DNA from 2 places in the Tenacibaculum sp. IB213877 genome. Region 2 is predicted to be linked to the other one. Evidence: riboswitches for the same ligand, from Rfam matches in the RefSeq annotation. Region 2 holds a riboswitch; the other holds the start of a gene.

Region 1 (9,609 bases), 270 kb from region 2:
CGGGTAGAACCAACGAATATTTACCTGCGGTGGCTATTGAGCATATTACCGAAGAATTTAACCCAACCAACATTGCTATTCGTGAAGCAGCTTTAAAAGTAATTGATGCCAATATGAAAGCTAATGATGCGGTTCGTATTAAATACGCTTCTAAGCAAGCACGTATTGCCAATGCTTGGAAAAAATGGATTGGTGAAAACTTAGGTATCAAAAAGAGTAATGCTATTGAAAAGCGTAAAGCTTTTGAAGCAAAATTCACCGAAGCAATTGATAAAAAAGGATTACCTGCCGACTATAAAAATATACTTCCTGAGTTTGATAAATTATATAAAGACTTCGCTCCTATCAATATTAAACGTAGAAATTTTATTGAAGTATTTATTGTTACCAACGAGTTGATGCAAATGACTTATAGAGCGTATCAGTTTGAACAAGCAGTAAAAAGCGACGCCTCTAAGCTTGAAGCAGCAAAAGCTTCTTTGGTAGGCAGATTAAAAGGAATTCATAAAAACTATGATGTAAATGTTGACAAAGGCGTGTACGAAGCAGTAATGCCACTATACAGCAAAAATGTAGATGCTTCTATTTACAACCACACTGCATTTACCAATTTAGACAGCGCTTTAGCCTTGTTAGAAGGTTCTGCGGATGAAGCTGTTGCTAAACTAAACAACGACAAAGCCTATACCTATGCAAAACCGTTTATCGAAGAGTTTTACACGAGCATAAACAAAGAATACCAAGAAAAGAACGAACCAATTTTAGCCTTACAAAAAAAGTATATGAAAGCACAAATGGAAGCAGTGCCCGATGCACGTTACTTCCCGGATGCTAACAGTACCTTACGTGTTACCTACGGTAAAGTAAAAGGATACTCGCCACGCGATGCGGTATATTACAACCACGTAAGTTATTTAGACGGTGTGGTTGAAAAGTACGTACCGGGAGATTATGAGTTTGATGTACCTAAAAAGTTGTTGGATTTATACTATGCACAAGATTTTGGTGAGTATGCTGATAGCAATGGTAAAATGCCGGTGTGTTTCTTAGGAACCAACCATACTACGGGTGGAAACTCAGGGAGTCCTGCTATTGATGCACACGGAAACTTAATTGGTTTGAATTTTGACCGTGTTTGGGAAGGAACTATGAGCGATATGAACTACGACCCTGCAATTTGTAGAAACATTATGGTAGACATCCGTTATGTATTATTTATTACCGATAAATATGCAGGTGCCAAACGTTTAATTAAAGAAATGAAATTGGTACACCCAAAAAAGTAAATAACTTGTTAATAAGTTGATACAAAGCCTAGTGAGTTTCACTAGGCTTTTTTTATATATTTATTTAAAAGAAAAGTTGTCTATCTATATCCAACAATATTTATTATCTAAACTAAAAATATTTAAAAATTAGCTAAAAGAAAAACCAAACTCATGAATATAAAACATAATGAACTTGAAATATTAGTTGAAGATCCATTTGCAAATTGTAGATTGGATAGAAAAAAATATGCTCAAATTTTAACTAACATCATAAACTCATATTCCTACGGATTTGTACTTGCTATAAATAATAAATGGGGAACTGGAAAAACCACATTTGTAAAAATGTGGGAACAAGACTTAAAAAACAAAGGCTATCAAACAGTATATTTCAATGCCTGGGAAAATGATTTTGAGAACAATCCGTTGATAGCTTTAATGGGTGAATTAAAAACATTAACCACAAAATCAACTGAACCGGAATTTAAATCTACTTTGAAAAAGGCATCAGCATTAACTAAACATATCGCTCCTATAGTAGCTAAAGCAATTGCTGATAAATACATTGATACAGAAGGTGTTAAAGATGCAATCATAGGAGTTACAAAAGGACTAACCGATGTTTTTGAAAATAATGTTAATGAATATTCTAAAAAGAAAAAGAATATTTCAGAATTCCGTAATAGTCTTTCAGAGTTTATTGCAAATACAAATAAAGGAAAGCCTTTAGTTTTTATAATTGATGAATTAGATAGGTGTAGGCCTGATTATGCTGTGTCTATTTTGGAGCAGATTAAACATTTCTTTTCAGTTCCAAACATAGTTTTTATTTTATCAATTGATAAAATACAACTTGGAAATGCTGTAAGAGGAGTTTATGGTAGTGATAAATTAGATGCTGAAGAATACTTAAGAAGGTTTATTGACTTAGAATATTCAATTCCTAAACCAGAATCAGGAGTTTTTCAAAGATATTTATATGAGTTTTTTGATTTTGATGAGTTTTTTAATTCTCCTGAAAGAATAAAATACAGTGAGCTGAAATATGACAAAACTGATTTTTTAAAAATATGCGATATTTTATTTTCTAATTCTGAGATTTCTTTAAGAGAACAAGAGAAAATATTTACACTTGCTAAAATATCTTTAAGAACATTCGGAGAAAATCACTTCGTCTTCCCTCTTGTATATTTATTTTTAACCTTCTTAAAAATAAAAAAAACTGACTTATACAATAATTTGAAAACACAAAGTCTTACTATTCAACAACTACAAGATAGACTTTTTGAAATAGTAGGAAATAAATTAAATAATGATAATGAAAGAATGCTAATGTTATTAGAAGCTTATTTACTGAACTTTTATAACAATTCATTAAATTCTGGTTATTACCATAAATCAAAATTATATGAAAGTGATGAAAATGGAAAAAACAAACTACTTATTAACTCAATAATAAATAAAACTAAAGATATTGATTTACTTCATTTACTTGAAAGCATAAGAGGAAGAAGAAGTGGTGGTGATTTAAAGTTGGATTATTTTTTAAATAAAATTGAATTATTAGAAGAATTAAAATTGTAAACCCAATGACACTTGAAGAGTTAGGATATACGCCATTTTTTAACTCAAATAACTCGTCATGCTGAACTTGTTTCAGCATCGCATACATTTATCCAAATTATTGTAAACTATGAACACTCTTTACACGTACCCGTTAAAACGCAGTTAACGGTCTCAACACTGTATGCAGTATCTATAGAAAAAATAACAGGAATTGGTAGGCATTCAATAGTATCACACTGTGTACAACGAAAGTGAAAATGATGCAAAGGTTTTTTGCTTTCATCACATTTTACACACAAAGCAAAATATTGTTTACCATCCTCAGCAACAATTTTATGAAGCACACCATCTTCACAAAATCTATTTAAAATTCTGTAAATAGTAGCTCTGTTAATATCAATATCAATTCTTTCTTGAATTGCATCCTGACTCATTGCTTTTCCTGACCTTAAAAGTAAATCTAATACTGCTTCTTTTGTTGGTGTATTCCTTCGTTTCATTTGTTAATGCAAATTATTCGCAATAATTTATTGCGATATTGTTGCAATAATAAGAAATTATAGTAAATTTGTCAAGGAAAGGATTATAATTAAAAGAAACGTTGGCTTTTGAGCTTGATTATCTCCTACTCCTTTGTTTAATTTATTAACTAATACAACATGAAAGCTATCAATATTTTTGATGTAATTATCATTGGAGGAAGCTATGCTGGACTCTCATCAGCATTAATTTTAGGAAGATCTTTACGAAATGTACTTGTTATTGACAGCGGAAAACCATGCAATAGGCAAACGCCACATTCCCATAACTTTTTAACGCAAGATGGTAAAACTCCCAAAGAAATTTCAACCATTGCCAAAAAACAAGTTAAAAAATACAAAACTGTGCATTTTTATGATGGTATTGCTGTAAATGGGAAGAAAAACAATGCCGGTTTTAAAATTGAAACTGAGTCTGGAGATATCTTTTATAGCAAAAAATTAATTTTTGCCACAGGTATCAAAGATATAATGCCAGATATTAAAGGTTTTTCTGAATGTTGGGGCATCTCAGTAATTCATTGCCCTTATTGCCACGGATATGAATTTCATGGAAAGAAAACAGGCATTATGTCCAATGGAGATCATGCAATTCATATGGCTTCTTTAGTTAACAATCTTACCAAACATAGTACTTTATTTACACAAGGAAAAGCAGATTTTAATACTGAACAAATTTCAAAATTAAACAAACACCATATTAAAATTCAAGAAGAGGAGATTACTGAAATAGAACATACAAATGGATATTTAACAAATGTAATCTTAACAAATGGTGAAAAATTAACTCTAGATGCTATGTATGCACATGTTCCGTTCAGTCAACATTGTACTATTCCTCAGAAATTAGGTTGTGAACTTACAGAGAGTGGCCATATTAAAATCAATGAATTTCAACAAACTACTATTCATGGTATTTATGCTTGTGGAGACAACACTACATTAATGCGCTCAGTTGCCAATGCAGTATTTGGCGGTAATGTAGCTGGCGCTATGGTAAATAAAGAACTAACAGATGAGCAATTTTAAAAATAGTATGATAGAAGTTTTTACTACAAATATTGAAAATGAATTTCAAGCTGAAAAAATTATTGAAATCCTAGAAAAAAATTCACCTCATATAAAAATTGATTTTGATTTAAGTGAAACGGAATTTCCTTATCCATGTGGCCATACAATTCTCAGGGTTGAAGGCACTGCAATTAATAATCAACACATAATTTCTTTGGTAAAAGAATTAGGGTTTCTCTGTGATATTCTTGAAGATAAACTGTGTAAAAGTGAATAATGTTTTGAGAGAATTTTGGGAAGATAATTTTATAGAAAAACAAGAAATGTGGGGTTTTAAACCTTCACAATCGGCTATGATTATTAAAGATTTTTTTATAGAAAAAGGAATTAAAAACATCCTTATTCCCGGAATTGGTTATGGAAGAAATGCACAAGTTTTTAAAGATAACGGAATAAGCGTAACCGGTATAGAAATATCAAAAACTGCCATAGAAATGGCTAAAAAACACTACGGAACAGATATGGTTATTCATCATGGTTCTGTTACCGACATGCCTTTTGATAACAATCAATACGATGGTATTTTCTGTTATGCGTTAATCCATTTGTTAAATAGCAAAGAGCGACAAAAACTTATTAAAAATTGTTACAATCAGCTAACTACAAATGGTTATATGATCTTTACTGCTATTACCGTAGATGCACCAACCTATGGCAAAGGAAAATTTATTAGTAAAGATCGTTATGAAATACATAAAGGCGTTAAAATGTATTTTTATAACAAGGAATCTGTAAAAAAAGAGTTTGAAAAAGTAGGTTTGTTTGAAATTCAAGAAGTAACTGAAAACTTTCCTTTCTACTTGATTAAATGTAAAAAATTAAAGAAACTGTAGCTTCTAAATCAGAAAATAAGTAATATTACACTTTAAAGTTCTTTCTTTAATTTCATTAAAAAGAAAAGGTTGTACTTAACTGTGTATTAAAAGGGAATCTGGTGTAAATCCAGAACTGTCGCGCAACTGTAAGTAACTTTAAGATTTTATCCTTGTGTTCCACTGTTTTTTTTATATGGGAAGGACGATAAAATTGTTACAAGTCAGGAGACCTGCCTATTCTTAATAACTTTGCTTTCGCGATCTAAAGCTATAAGTTAGATACTTTTTTATACAAATTTACATAGGATACCTATGTCTTGTCGTTTGTTGTAAAACACACTCTTTCTTAACTTTTTATTTCAGCAAAGTTGAAATATTGTATTGAACTTCTTATCAATTACATAATTATAAAAAGTTAAAATAAAATGACTGTAGAAGAGCGTATTGAGCAATCACAAACACGTGTTTTTAAAGCTGTATTCCCAAACACAACCAACCATTATGATACCTTATTTGGTGGAACTGCTATGCAACTTATGGATGAAGTAGCGTTTATTACTGCCACACGATTTAGCAGACAACGCATGGTTACTGTTAGTAGCGACAGAATAGATTTTAAAAAGCCAATTCCTGCCGGAACCTTAGTAGAATTATTTGGCAAAGTAACGTATTTGGGCAATACAAGTTTAAAAGTACGTGTAAATATTTTTATCGAACAAATGTATTCTGATGACAGAGAAAAAGCAGTTAGCGGTGAATTTACTTTCGTAGCTATAGATCAAGATAAAAAACCCATTAAAATCTTGAAATAAACGTGTTTTTTTTGTCAGTTTGAGTGATTTTCATGACATCGGGAATAAAAAATAGTAGTTAGAACTACTTCTATATAATTCTTATGCTCGATACAAATTCACTCGAATTGACAGAATTAATTTAATAATGGGCTGTCATTATGAGCGATGTCGAAGAATCTTAAGAAATCAAAAAAAAATGATTTTAATAATTCTCGAAGTAACGAAAGTTAATACGCATCCACATCAATAATAAAGCGGATAGGTCTAAAATCTTTTACCGCTTCAAACGTATTTTTAATTTTTTGCAGTTCTTCTTTGGTTTTCCCTAACGATTGCTTTGGCGGAATTTTAATCATTAAGTTTTTGATATACTGATTTCTAATTCTACTTACTGCTGGTGCGGTAGGACCCAAAACATTTTCACCAAACACATTTTGCAATGCTTTTGCTAACCAATTAATACCCATATCAACCTTAGTATAATCGCGGTGTTTTAAGGTAATTTTTATCAAACGGTAATACGGTGGATAATGGTATTGCCAACGATCTTGCAACTGTTCTTTATACATTTCATCGTAGTTGTTGGTCGAAACTTGTTGCAAAATTTGATGATACGGATTAAAACTTTGAATAGCTACCTGACCTTGTTTTTTGGTACGTCCTGCTCTACCCGATACTTGTACCATGAGTTGAAAAGCACGTTCGTGCGCTCTAAAATCAGGGAAATTAAGCATGGAATCGGCATTTAATATTCCAACTAAAGAAACGTTATCAAAATCTAATCCTTTAGACAGCATTTGTGTACCCACCAAAACATCAATTTCCTGCGTTTCAAAAGCTTCAATGATCTTTTGATACCCAAACTTACCACGTGTGGTATCGGAATCCATACGACCGATATTGTAATTTGGAAATAACTCTTTGAGTTCTAACTCAATTTGCTCAGTTCCAAAACCCTTGGTATCTAGTGTTGAATTTCCACAAGCACCACAACTCGTAGGCATTGCACGTTGGTAATGACAATAATGACATTTTAATTCACTTCGGAATTTATGATAGGTTAAACTCACATCACAATTCGGACATTGAGGCGACGTTCCGCAAGTTGTACACTCTACAATTGGTGAAAATCCACGACGGTTTTGAAATAAAATCACCTGTTCTTTCTCCTCCAACGCTTCATTAATAAGCTGTAACATCCTATCCGAAAAATGACCCGTCATTTCCTTTTTTCTATGTTTCTCCTTAATATCTATCAGCTCAATTTTTGGTAATTGAATATTACCGTGGCGACGCTTTAATTCTACCAATACGTATTTTTGTTGCGTAGCATTGAACATACTTTCAATAGACGGAGTTGCAGAACCCAACAACACTTTTGCTTTGTGTAATTTACCTAGCACAACAGCAGCATCACGTGCATTATAGCGTGGTGAAGGTTCGTATTGCTTATAAGATGATTCATGCTCTTCATCTACCACTATCAATCCCAAATTTGAAAATGGTAAAAAGATAGAGGAACGTGCCCCTAAAATAATTTGTGCCTTAGGTTTGTTATCCAATACATTATTCCACACTTCCACGCGTTCATTAATGGAATATTTAGAGTGGAATACTGAAATACTATTCCCAAAATACGCTTGTAAACGTGTGATGATTTGCGTAGTTAACGCTATTTCTGGCAATAAAAACAGTACTTGCTTACCACTTTCAATGGTTTCCAGTATTAACTTGGTATACACCTCTGTTTTACCCGAACTCGTTACTCCGTGTAATAACGTAATATCATGTTGTTCAAAGCTTTGTTTGATCTCTTCTGAAGCTTGTTGCTGATGTTCATTTAACTGTTTTAACCCGTTGGTTTCACCTTTAAAATGAATTCTATCCGTTTGTAAATGGTAAAATTCAAAGATATTTTTATCAACCAATGCTTTTAAAATCTGACTCGAAACTCCCGATTTTTGCTCTAAATCTTTCGCTTTTATCGGTTTTTTGATCGATTTTAACTGAAAAAAGGTTAAAACTGCATCGCGTTGCTTTTTGGCTCTTGAAAGTTCATCTAACAATAATTGCAATGCTTCTTCATTTTCGTACTGCGGATGCAATCGAACGTATTTAACCAACTTTGGTTTATAGGTTTCATAGATCTCTTCCTTGATTTCAATTACCGACTTATGTAGCAATTCATTGATAATAGGAAGTACTTTTTTCTTACCTAAAATATCTGCTACTTGATGCACCGTTAATTGCGAATGATGATGCAATGCCTCAAAAATCAAGAATTCTTCATCGTTTAATACACTTTCATCAGAAAACGCATTGTTTTTATACAAAACAGTTTCACTTTCTAACAAAAATGCAGACGGTAACGCTGCTCTGTAAACGTCTCCTAACGAACACATGTAATAATTAGCAATCCACTGCCAATGCTTGAGTTGTTGTTCGTTTACGATAGGCTGTTCATCTAAAATTTGATGAATATCCTTTGCTTCATACAACTCAGGAGCTTTTTGATGAATATTGAAAACCAAAGCTGTATAGATCTTCGATTTACCAAATTCTACCGCAACACGCATTCCTTTTTGCAAGAAATTAGCCTCAGCTTCGGTTACCGAATAGGTAAACGTTTTTTGTAAAGGAATAGGTAATATAACGTCGATGAAGTGTTGTGACAAACTAAATTATTTTTATAAAAGCATTGTAATGTTCATTTTGAATGTCATTCCTGCGTATGCAGGAATCTAAAATAGATAAACTACATAAAAAGATTCCCGCTTTTGCGGGAATGACAAATCTAATTGACTTATAATAAACTTGAATCAAAACTACATAAATTTCACTACATTGTAAACAGAAATCTACAGGAATTACAGTTGTTAATTACCAGGAAAAAGAACCTGCAGTTATAATTATATTTTATTCTTTTAATAATAATTTCATCATTAGGTCGGTTTGTATATCATCCCCTAATTTAAAGATATGTTTGTCAAAGACAACAAACCCATTTTTCTGGTAAAAATGAATGGCTCTCAAATTTTCTTCCCAAACTCCCAACCAAATATAATCTACCTTTTTTTGCCTTGAAATTTCCATTGCTTTTTCAAAAAGCAATTGTCCTATTTTTTTCCCGTAAAATTCTTTTAGCACATATATACGTTCAATTTCAATAGCATTTTCTTCTTTTATTTCTGTTTGTGATTGACCTAAATTAATTTTTAAGTAGCCAACCACAGTCTTATTTTCTAACGCAAAATAAAATTCAGAATTTTTATCTTTTAATTCGGTCTTTAATTTTTGAGTAGAAAAACTTTTCTCCAAATACGAGTTCATATTCTCCTCACTGTTTTCCGAAGAAAAAGCTTCTAAAAAAGTTTGTATGCCTATTTTTTGTAATTGATCTATTTCGTTTGGTACTACCTTTCTAATTTCAATATTTTCCATTTTATACTATTTAGTCTTGGTTGTTAACTAATATTACTCCAAATTCCGCTTCTTTTTTGCAACAAACTAAAGCGTTTTAAAATTGGTGCATTTTGAGGTTTTGATAACTCAGGAT
Region 2 (9,609 bases):
CGAATTATTAAAATACGCTCTAACCGTTATTAAACTGTTTTTGAATGAAGATATTCTGCTTAATATTTGTTTTGGTTTGTATTTATCTTTATCGAGATTCATTTCTTTAATTATGGCTGTAATCAATCTAACTGAATCTTGCGTATCATAAATAGTAAAATTTGAAGGATATCCTAATTTATCTGCCTCTGCACGTAAAATTCTTGCAAAGATTGAGTGAAAGGTACCCATCCATAAATTTTTAGCTTCACTATACCCTACTACTTTAGCAATACGCTCTTTCATTTCGCGTGCTGCTTTATTGGTAAAGGTCAATGATAAAATATTAAACGGGTCTACCCCTTGCTCCATTAAATGCGCAATTCGGTAGGTTAACACTCTGGTTTTTCCAGATCCGGCGCCAGCAATGATAATCATAGGACCCTCTTTTTGTAAAACCGCTGCCCTTTGGGGTTCGTTAAGTTGTTCTAAATAAGTACTCAATGGAAAATTTTATTGAAAGTATTTAAAGTCCGAAAATTAACCATTCTTTTAGGTTCTATGAAGAATATTGCTCTTTTTTTATTCACAAAAAAGTTTCACATCTAAGCATCAATAAATAATTCCTTATAAAAGGAATATTTCAAAATATAATCCTTAAAGGTTATATTCGAAAAAATAACGTTTAATAGTTATAAAAAAATTGTATATTTACTCAAAAAAGAGGGAAACTATGAAAACTACCAGTATTATAACAGGAGATATCATTAATTCTAGAAATATTTCTGCGGATGCTTGGTTACCTATTTTAAAAACTATCTTTAACACTCTAGGCTCAACTCCTAAAAATTGGGAAGTTTATAGAGGAGATAGTTTCCAATTAGAGGTCACACCAAAAGAAGCGCTTAAAATATGTTTACTTATAAAATCTGGCATTAAACAAATTGCTAATTTAGATGTTCGTTTGGCAGTAGGTATTGGGTCTAAAACCTTTGATGCAGCTACTATTACCGAATCAAATGGAGAAGCATTTATAAATTCAGGGTATGCTTTTGACAATTTACTAAAAAAACAAACGTTAGCTATAAAATCACCTTGGAAAGAGGTAAATGAAGAGCTAGATGTTTCAGTTAGTTTAGCTTTATTAGTTATGGATGATTGGACTGCCAATTCTGCAGAATTTGTACACGCATCTATACAAAACCCAAAAAAAACACAAAAAGAGATGGGAGATATTTTAAACATATCTCAAGCAGGGATTAGCAAACGAAGAAAACGAGCCGGTTATGAAGAAATCATGAAATTAGAAAACAGGTATAGAAAACTTATTACTAAGAAAATTGCAGAACTATGATGCTATTTTTACAATTACTTATAGCCCATTTGCTGGGTGATTTTGCATTTCAACCCTTTAGTTGGGTAAAACATAAAGAAAAACATAAAATAAAATCTAAAAAGCTATACTATCACATAGGTGTACATGCACTTTTGTTAATGATTACATTAGCTTTTAACACAACATACTGGGCAGGTTTTTTATTGATTATTTTAACTCATTTTTTAATAGATTTAGGCAAGTTATATCTTCAAAAAAAGAAAAATAAAAGACTACTATTTTTTATTGATCAGCTTTTACACATTGTTATCATTATTGTAGTAACTTATTTGTATAAGCCTTTTGAAGTTGATTTTCAAGAGGTTTTTTCAGAAAAAAACTTGCTACTTGTAGCTAGTTTAGCATTTGTAACTCATGCTTCTTCTGTTATAATAAGCGTTATTATTACCCAATGGGCTCCACAAATTAATTTAAAAAATGATGAGAAATCATTAATAAAAGCAGGAAAGTACATTGGTATTTTAGAGCGTTTATTTGTTTTTATGTTTGTAGCTTTAGGAAAATGGGAAGGTGTAGGTTTTTTATTGGCTGCAAAATCTATTTTTAGATTTGGAGATTTAACAGAAGCCAAAGACCGAAAATTAACCGAATACATTTTAATTGGAACTTTATTAAGTTTTGGATTGGCAATTTTAACAGGACTTGTATATTCGCAATATGGAAGATAAAATTATAGAAGGATTAGCCTATGCATTACCCGCCTTAGTTACCGGAGGTGTTGCATATCTTATTTTGAGTCGTTTTATTGATTACGATAATAACGAAAAAAAATTTAATGCTTTAATTGAAAAAAAACGTGAAAGTTTACCTGTAAAACTTCAAGCTTATGAAAGAATGTTGCTTTTTTGCGAACGCATCAACCCTTCTAAACTCATACTACGCGTAAACCCTATAGGTGAGGATGCTAATAGTTATTTACATTTGCTAATTAGTAATATTGAACAAGAGTTTGAACACAATTTAGTACAACAAATTTATGTTACTGATACTACTTGGAAAGCTGTTGTAGCTTCTAAACTGGCCATACTTAAAAAATTGAGAGAAATAACAGAAAATAGTAAGGACGCAAAAGAGCTTAGAGATAATATTTTAATTGATTACTCGCAAATAGAAAGTCCAACAGAAACAGCTATTGCAATTATTAAAAGTGAAGTGAAAAAATTAATTTAATAAAAAAGCTCTTGAAATTTCAAGAGCTTTTGCATTTAATAACAATTTAACTTTTAATTAAAATTGTAATCTAATTCCTAGTTTATAGTTTCTTCCTCTAGTAGAATAACCTAAAACATCTTCATAATCTTCATTAAAAAGATTAGTAACAGAACCAAATAAAGTCACCTTTTCATTCAACAATTTATAATTGGCATTTAAATCTAATAAATTATACTTTGGTAAAGTCGCTTCAACCGTAGCAAAAACTGTACTATCATAATAAGGCGCAAAACGCTCTCCAACATTCTTATAAACTAAAGAAACAAATGCATTTTTAAACGGATTACTTTCTAAACTAGCAATAAATTTATGTTTTGGAATATAATCAACATCAACTTCTTTATCAGTATAAGTATAACCTACATTTAATCTTATTTGATCAATTGGTTTAACACGTAGATTCGCTTCAATTCCATTGACTTTTATGGTTTCATCTGTATTTTGATAAATTCCGTATGGAAAATCTGGTAAATTTTGATAAATTATAGCTTCTTCTTCTTTTCTATTGAAGTAAACTGCTTCTAACTCTATAATATTTTTGTAACCTAATTCAAACCCAGTTTCTATGGTTTCGCTTGTTTCTGGTTCTAAATCTAGGTTTCCATAAGTAGAAAATAATTGATAAGTACTAGGAGTAATGAAAGCTGAACTATAAGACGCTAAAACTTTTAAATTTGTATTTTCTATATTTAAGAAATTATAAGAAGAATTAAAGTCATAAACAAAATTACTTCCATATTCACTATGATTATTTAAACGTCCTCCAAGATTTACATTTAAACCAAAATCAGATATATATACCGCTGACACATAAGGATCAATAGTATTAAAATTAGCTAATTTATTATCAATATTACCATATGGTGTTGTTGTATTATTATCATGCTTTTGATAATTCACACCAGTGATTAACTGTAAATTAATGTTTGTAAGATTAAACTTATTAACAGCATCTATATTATAACTTTGTCCTTGATAAACAGAAGTATTAATTGAACCTCCATAAGAATTAAATTGGTTAACCTTCCTTTTAATATCATTATAAGAAGCTAATACATATAATTCTCCATTTTCATATGTAAAACGAGGCTTTACACCTATTCTCAACTGATTTTGATTTCCATCATTTAATTTTTCATCAGTATAAATATCAGCGTCAAAATCATAATCAAAGCTATCATAATTCATAAAGGTTTCTATAGAAAAATTATCCGAAAAATCATACCCTAATTTCAACAATCCATTTTCACTGTAATACTTATCATTTTCAAATTTTGTATTCGTATTACTTTTTGCAGAAGACATTCCGTCTTTACTAATTAATCCGAAAGATGCTAAGAATTTAACTCTATTCAAAGTACCACTAAAATTTGCATTCTGATTTAAGTCAGAAAATACATTACTTGAAGTTTCACTATCATTATTTGTTCCAAAACTAGCTTCATATCCTCCTGATATTTTATCTTCAGAAGCTTTTTTCAAAATAATATTTATAACACCCGTCGCTGCTCCACTTCCATATAAAGTAGATGAAGCTCCTTTTAAAACTTCAATGCTTTCAATTTGATTTAAGGAAAGTAAACGCAGATCATACTCTTGATTAATTCCTGATGGGTCTGAAACAGGAATTCCGTCAATTAACACTAGTACTTGCCTACTTCTACCTCCACGTATATACGTACTTCGAGGCTCAGTAGAATTTGTATTCACACCTTTAATTTCTACGCCAACAACATTGTTAATTACGTCGATAACAGATTTTCCAGCATTATTCTTTAAATCTTCTTGAGTTATCTTGTGAATTACTTTGGCTGTGTTTTCCTTCTTTAAATTAAATTTTGTTGCAGAAATCACTATTTCATCTAACTCCTCTTGTTTTTCAGCTTCTTGTGCTGAAATTTTTGCAGTAGCAAATAAACATGCCAATGCACTAACAATTACAAATTGTTTTTTCATTAATTAAATTTTTGATTTACAATAAATCAGGTAAAATTGTGTACGAATTATGTACAAAACTCTTATCCCGAAAGTTTTTTACTTTTGATTTATGGCAGGTCTCCTGACTTGCGTCTTGTAACTCACCTTCCCGCTTGCGCAGTGGTAAAAGATTTAGTTACAAGCTTTATAGCTTACAGTTGCGGGAACAGTCTCGGATTTGCACCGAATTCCCTTTTAATTTGCCTTAACGATAGTTGTAGGCAAAACCAAAAATCGGCACAAATATATCTAATCTTATTAACAAAGCAATTATTTACGCTAACGATTTTATATCTTCGAGTTTTAAAATCTAGACTCAAAATGAGAATTGAAAATGAATTAAAATTGGGCTTTAAAGATGTTATGATCCGTCCAAAAAGATCTACTCTTAAATCGCGTTCGCAAGTAAGCTTAGAAAGAGAATTCAAGTTTATGCATAGCTCAAAAACATGGAGCGGTGTGCCTATTATAGCCGCAAATATGGATACTGTAGGTACTTTTGAAATGGCAAAAGCACTAGCAAAACATAATATGTTTACCACTATTCATAAACATTATAATTTTGATCAGTGGAAAGATTTTGTACTAAACTCTGATGAACAAACTTTAAAAAACATTGCCGTTAGTACAGGAACAGGAAAAGAAGACGCAGAAAAAACAGCAAAGATCCTTTCAGAATTTAACGATATTAATTTTATCTGTATTGATGTTGCCAATGGCTACTCAGAACATTTTGTAGATTTTGTTAAGAAAATGCGTACTCAACATCCTGATAAAATAATTATGGCAGGTAACGTAGTTACTGGTGAAATGGTAGAAGAATTATTATTAGCGGGAGCTGATATTATTAAAGTTGGTATCGGACCTGGATCAGTATGTACTACACGTGTTAAAACAGGTGTGGGTTATCCGCAATTATCGGCAATTATTGAGTGTGCTGATGCTGCTCATGGTTTAGGCGGACAAATTATTTCTGATGGTGGTTGTAAAATACCTGGTGATGTTGCTAAAGCCTTTGGTGGTGGTGCCGATTTTGTGATGTTAGGTGGTATGCTTGCTGGTCATATGCAAAGTGGTGGTGAATTGATTGAAAAAGACGGAGAACATTTTAAAATTTTCTACGGAATGAGTTCAGAAACGGCTATGAACAAACACGTGGGTGGTGTTGCTGAATACAGAGCATCAGAAGGAAAAACGGTTGAAATTCCGTACCGTGGTGATGTAAATGATACGGTCTTAGATATTTTAGGTGGTGTTCGTTCAACATGCACATACGTTGGAGCTAGCCGATTAAAAGAATTAACCAAAAGAACTACGTTTATTAGAGTTCAGGAACAAGAAAATATTATTTTCTCATAAATGAAAAAGTCTTTTATTTTTTTCTTCGGATGTATATTCTTACTCTTTTCATGTAAACAACATAAAAAAGAGGTTAAAGAACAAACAACACCATCTTTAGTAAAATATGCGAAAGGATTTGATATACATCAAGAAGGAAACACTATACATTTAACGATTAAAAACCCGTATTTAAACGCAAATGAAAGCTTTGAATATGGGTTTTCTACGGATAAAGAAAAAGGGAAAATTCAAATTCCGGTTAAAAAGTTAGTAGCTACCTCAACAACACATATTCCGATGTTGGAATTGTTAGGTGGTGAAAATACGTTAGTCGGATTTCCACATACACGATATGTTTCCTCTGAAAAAACTAGAAAACTTATTGATGCAGGTAACATCAAAGAAATTGGTCAGGAAGCGGATTTAAATACCGAAGTATTGTTAGACCTACAACCTGATATAGTGGTAGGTTTCTCCATGCAAAAAACCAACAAATCATTAAACCTCATCGAACAAAACGGAGTTCCGGTAGTGTTAAATGGCGATTGGTTAGAAGAAACTCCGTTAGGACGTGCCGAATGGATCAAGGTTTTTGGTGTGTTATTAAACAAACAACAAGAAGCGGACAGTATTTTTAGCGTTATTGAGAAGAATTATTTACAAGCCAAAGATATTGCACAACAAACCACCCAAAAACCCACTATTTTATCGGGTGCTATTATGCAAAAAGATGTGTGGAACTTACCTGCTGGTGATAGTTTTGTAGCGCAATTTTTAAAAGATGCGAATACCAATTATTTATGGAAAGACACCGAAGGTAAAGGAAGTTTGTCGTTGAGTTTTGAAAGCGTGTTAGACAAAGCTCAACATGCTGATTTTTGGATTGCACCAGGTTATTTTAACACCAAAGAACAATTACTGCAAAGTAACGAGTTGTATAACAAGTTTGAGGCATTTACCAACAACCAAATTTACACACCTAACCTTAAAAAAGGTACCACTGGTGGAGTTATATATTTTGAATTAGCTCCTACCCGACCTGATTTAGTGTTAAAAGATATTATTAAAATTACACATCCTGAATTACTACCTAATTATGAGTTGAGTTTTTTTGAAAAGATGAAGTAAATTATATTTGAACTATGGAAAAAGAAGAATTATTATTAATTATTACTGAATATTTTAAAACCAAAATTTTTGAAAATCATAAAATAAACTCTTTGAAAACACATTCAAAGCTAAAATCTTATAAAATAAATCCAATTATTGTTAAGTATTTATCTAAGATACTTGAAAATGACTTTACTCCCGTTGGAATTGCTAAAGCTTTGTATTATCCCAGGATTTTAGGAACCTCTATTAATACTTCTTTTGGCACACGAATACAAAACATGTTTGTTGAACTTGGACTCGCATCTGGTTCTTTGATAAAAGGGATGGATATTGAGTTTACAGATAAAATTGATGGAAGAAAAAAATGGTGCCAATTAAAATCAGGACCAAATACCATAAACTCAGAAGATGTAAATCCTTTACTTAGAAAATTTAATACGGTTTCAAATTTAGCAAGAACAAATTCTATTAAATTAAATAACTCTGATTTAGTTTTAGGCGTTATTTATGGTGAAGAACATCAGCTAAGTCAACACTATAAAGAAATTGACAAACACTTTCCTGTTATTATCGGAACAGAATTTTGGCATAGGCTAACCGGTTTTGAAGACTTTTATTCAAAATTAGTGTCTAACTTAGATCAAACAATTTTATCACTTGATACTGAAGATTTTTTCAAGGAAGGCTACATGGCTTTAGCTAAAGAGATTGAAGATTCTGAACTTTTTAATTTCGAATAATAGTTATTCAAAAAATTAACAATAGAAAAACCTATTTCTTTACCTAAATTACAAGGAACAGCATTACCTATTTGTTTATACTGTTGTGAAACTGAACCCGCAAATTTCCAATCATCGGGGAAGGTTTGAATTCTAGCATATTCTCTTACAGTAAAGGGTCTTGTTTCATCAGGATGACATCTCTCTGTTTGTTTTTGTGCAGGACTGCAGGTTAATGTTAGGCAAGGTTCATCCCAACCAATTCTACGTGCCATTCCTGTTTTACCACCACCTAGATAAAAACTTTTACCCATATATTCTTTTTGAATATCTAATGGTAAATCTCTCCAATATCCTTTTGGCGGAACTAAATTTAAAACTTCTTTTTTATGCTCTGGATAAGAAGCCCCAGAAGATATAGGTACATCACAATCATACAATTCTCCTTTTTTAAGAGCATCTTCTAAATTGTATATTTTATTATGAGGTTTCGGGTAAGAATATTCTATATCAATATCTTTTCTTATCCCTACTAAAATTACTCTCTCTCTTTTTTGAGGAACTTTATAATTAATTGCTTTTAAAACTTGAACAGGAACCACATTGTAACCAATCTCATCTAAAATTGATTTCATACCCTCTATGGTTTTACCTTTGTCGTGAGATAATAAACCTTTTACATTTTCTCCAATACAAATCACAGGGTTTATTTCTTTTACAGCTCTTGCAAACTCGTAAAAAAGAGTTCCCCTAGCATCTTGTAAACCTAATTTTTTTCCTGCATAACTAAAAGCCTGACATGGAAAACCTCCTGTTACAACCTCAACTTTATCCTTATATTCAGAAAAATCAAAATCTTTTATATCTCCTTCTAAAACATTCCATTCAGGTCTATTTTCTCTCAAAGTTTGACAAGCCCACTTATCTATTTCATTTAATGCAACACATTTTAGTCCAGATTTTTCTAGACCAATTGCTAAACCTCCTGCTCCTGCAAATAACTCAAGAACTCTGTACTCGTTATTCGCTTGAACGTAATTATCAACTTCTTCATCTATATCAATTGAAAGCTGATTTAAATAGGAATGTATTTCTTCTTTTTTGTATATTCGGTACTGACTAATTGGTTCTCGAGCAGCAGAAAGTTTGCCTTCATTGTCCCATCTTCTTAAAGTTTCTTTACTTTTACCTAAAATTTCTGAAGCCTCAGTTAAAGAATAATAATCTTTAGTAACCATATTACACAACCTTATACATTGGTTACAAATATAAAAGATTTTCTTATTAATTTTTAACTAAGTATTATTACTTTTCAACAATAGTTCGAAACGTTAAGTTTACTCGTGGTCGATGTACTTTTTTGGTAGGTGGTAATCGGTGTAGCCAGTGGGTTTGGGTTTCGTCTTTCATTACTAATAACGATCCGTGTTGTAATACCAACGATACTACTTCTTTAGTTTCTTTGTGTTTAAATCCGAACTTACGTTCGGCACCAAACGTTACCGAGGCAATCGCTCCGTTTTTCTTTAAATCTTTTTCACCATCACTATGCCACGCCATCCCTTCTGAACCATCGTGGTATAAATTCAATAAACAAGAATTATAAGTTTCATTGGTGAGCTCTTCAATTTTCTTTTTAATTTCTAAAAGCTCATTAGTAAAAGGCAACGCAATTTTAGTAACGTTTGAATATTGATATTCAAACGGTTTTTCACCATACCAAGCTACTTTACGTTTGGTTACCATTCGTTTACCAAAAATAATTGCCTCGTCATTTTTCCACTCAATAGTATTCAATAATACATCGTAATAATTATCTGCTTGCAAACGCGGAAATACACAACCGTAATAGTTTACCGTTCCATCATAAGG

Evidence for each region. Region 2 has a riboswitch for cobalamin ahead of SLH33_RS02500 (TonB-dependent receptor plug domain-containing protein). Riboswitches for the same ligand answer to the same signal wherever they lie in the genome.
Region 1: it holds a riboswitch for cobalamin, as region 2 does, so the genes downstream of both, SLH33_RS01310 (acyl-CoA thioesterase) here and SLH33_RS02500 (TonB-dependent receptor plug domain-containing protein) in region 2, are expected to answer to the same signal.

The regions. Positions count from the first base shown of each region.
Region 1 covers NZ_JAXCHH010000001.1:298,908-308,516, reverse strand. Annotated here, with positions in the region: gene SLH33_RS01340 (S46 family peptidase) at 1-1,286, shown strand, start outside; gene SLH33_RS01335 (P-loop NTPase fold protein) at 1,440-2,852, shown strand; gene SLH33_RS01330 (Fur family transcriptional regulator) at 2,960-3,334, opposite strand; gene SLH33_RS01325 (NAD(P)/FAD-dependent oxidoreductase) at 3,494-4,402, shown strand; gene SLH33_RS01320 (hypothetical protein) at 4,389-4,661, shown strand; gene SLH33_RS01315 (class I SAM-dependent methyltransferase) at 4,654-5,277, shown strand; cobalamin riboswitch at 5,327-5,512, shown strand; gene SLH33_RS01310 (acyl-CoA thioesterase) at 5,685-6,071, shown strand; gene priA (primosomal protein N') at 6,281-8,728, opposite strand; gene SLH33_RS01300 (GNAT family N-acetyltransferase) at 8,970-9,494, opposite strand; gene recG (ATP-dependent DNA helicase RecG) at 9,518-9,609, opposite strand, start outside.
Region 2 covers NZ_JAXCHH010000001.1:565,795-575,403, forward strand. Annotated here, with positions in the region: gene SLH33_RS02480 (ATP-dependent helicase) at 1-483, opposite strand, end outside; gene SLH33_RS02485 (transcriptional regulator) at 713-1,333, shown strand; gene SLH33_RS02490 (DUF3307 domain-containing protein) at 1,330-2,043, shown strand; gene SLH33_RS02495 (hypothetical protein) at 2,033-2,545, shown strand; gene SLH33_RS02500 (TonB-dependent receptor plug domain-containing protein) at 2,603-4,543, opposite strand; cobalamin riboswitch at 4,619-4,811, opposite strand; gene SLH33_RS02505 (GMP reductase) at 4,886-5,923, shown strand; gene SLH33_RS02510 (ABC transporter substrate-binding protein) at 5,924-7,033, shown strand; gene SLH33_RS02515 (PmeII family type II restriction endonuclease) at 7,048-7,758, shown strand; gene dcm (DNA (cytosine-5-)-methyltransferase) at 7,704-8,975, opposite strand; gene SLH33_RS02525 (alpha-ketoglutarate-dependent dioxygenase AlkB family protein) at 9,043-9,609, opposite strand, start outside.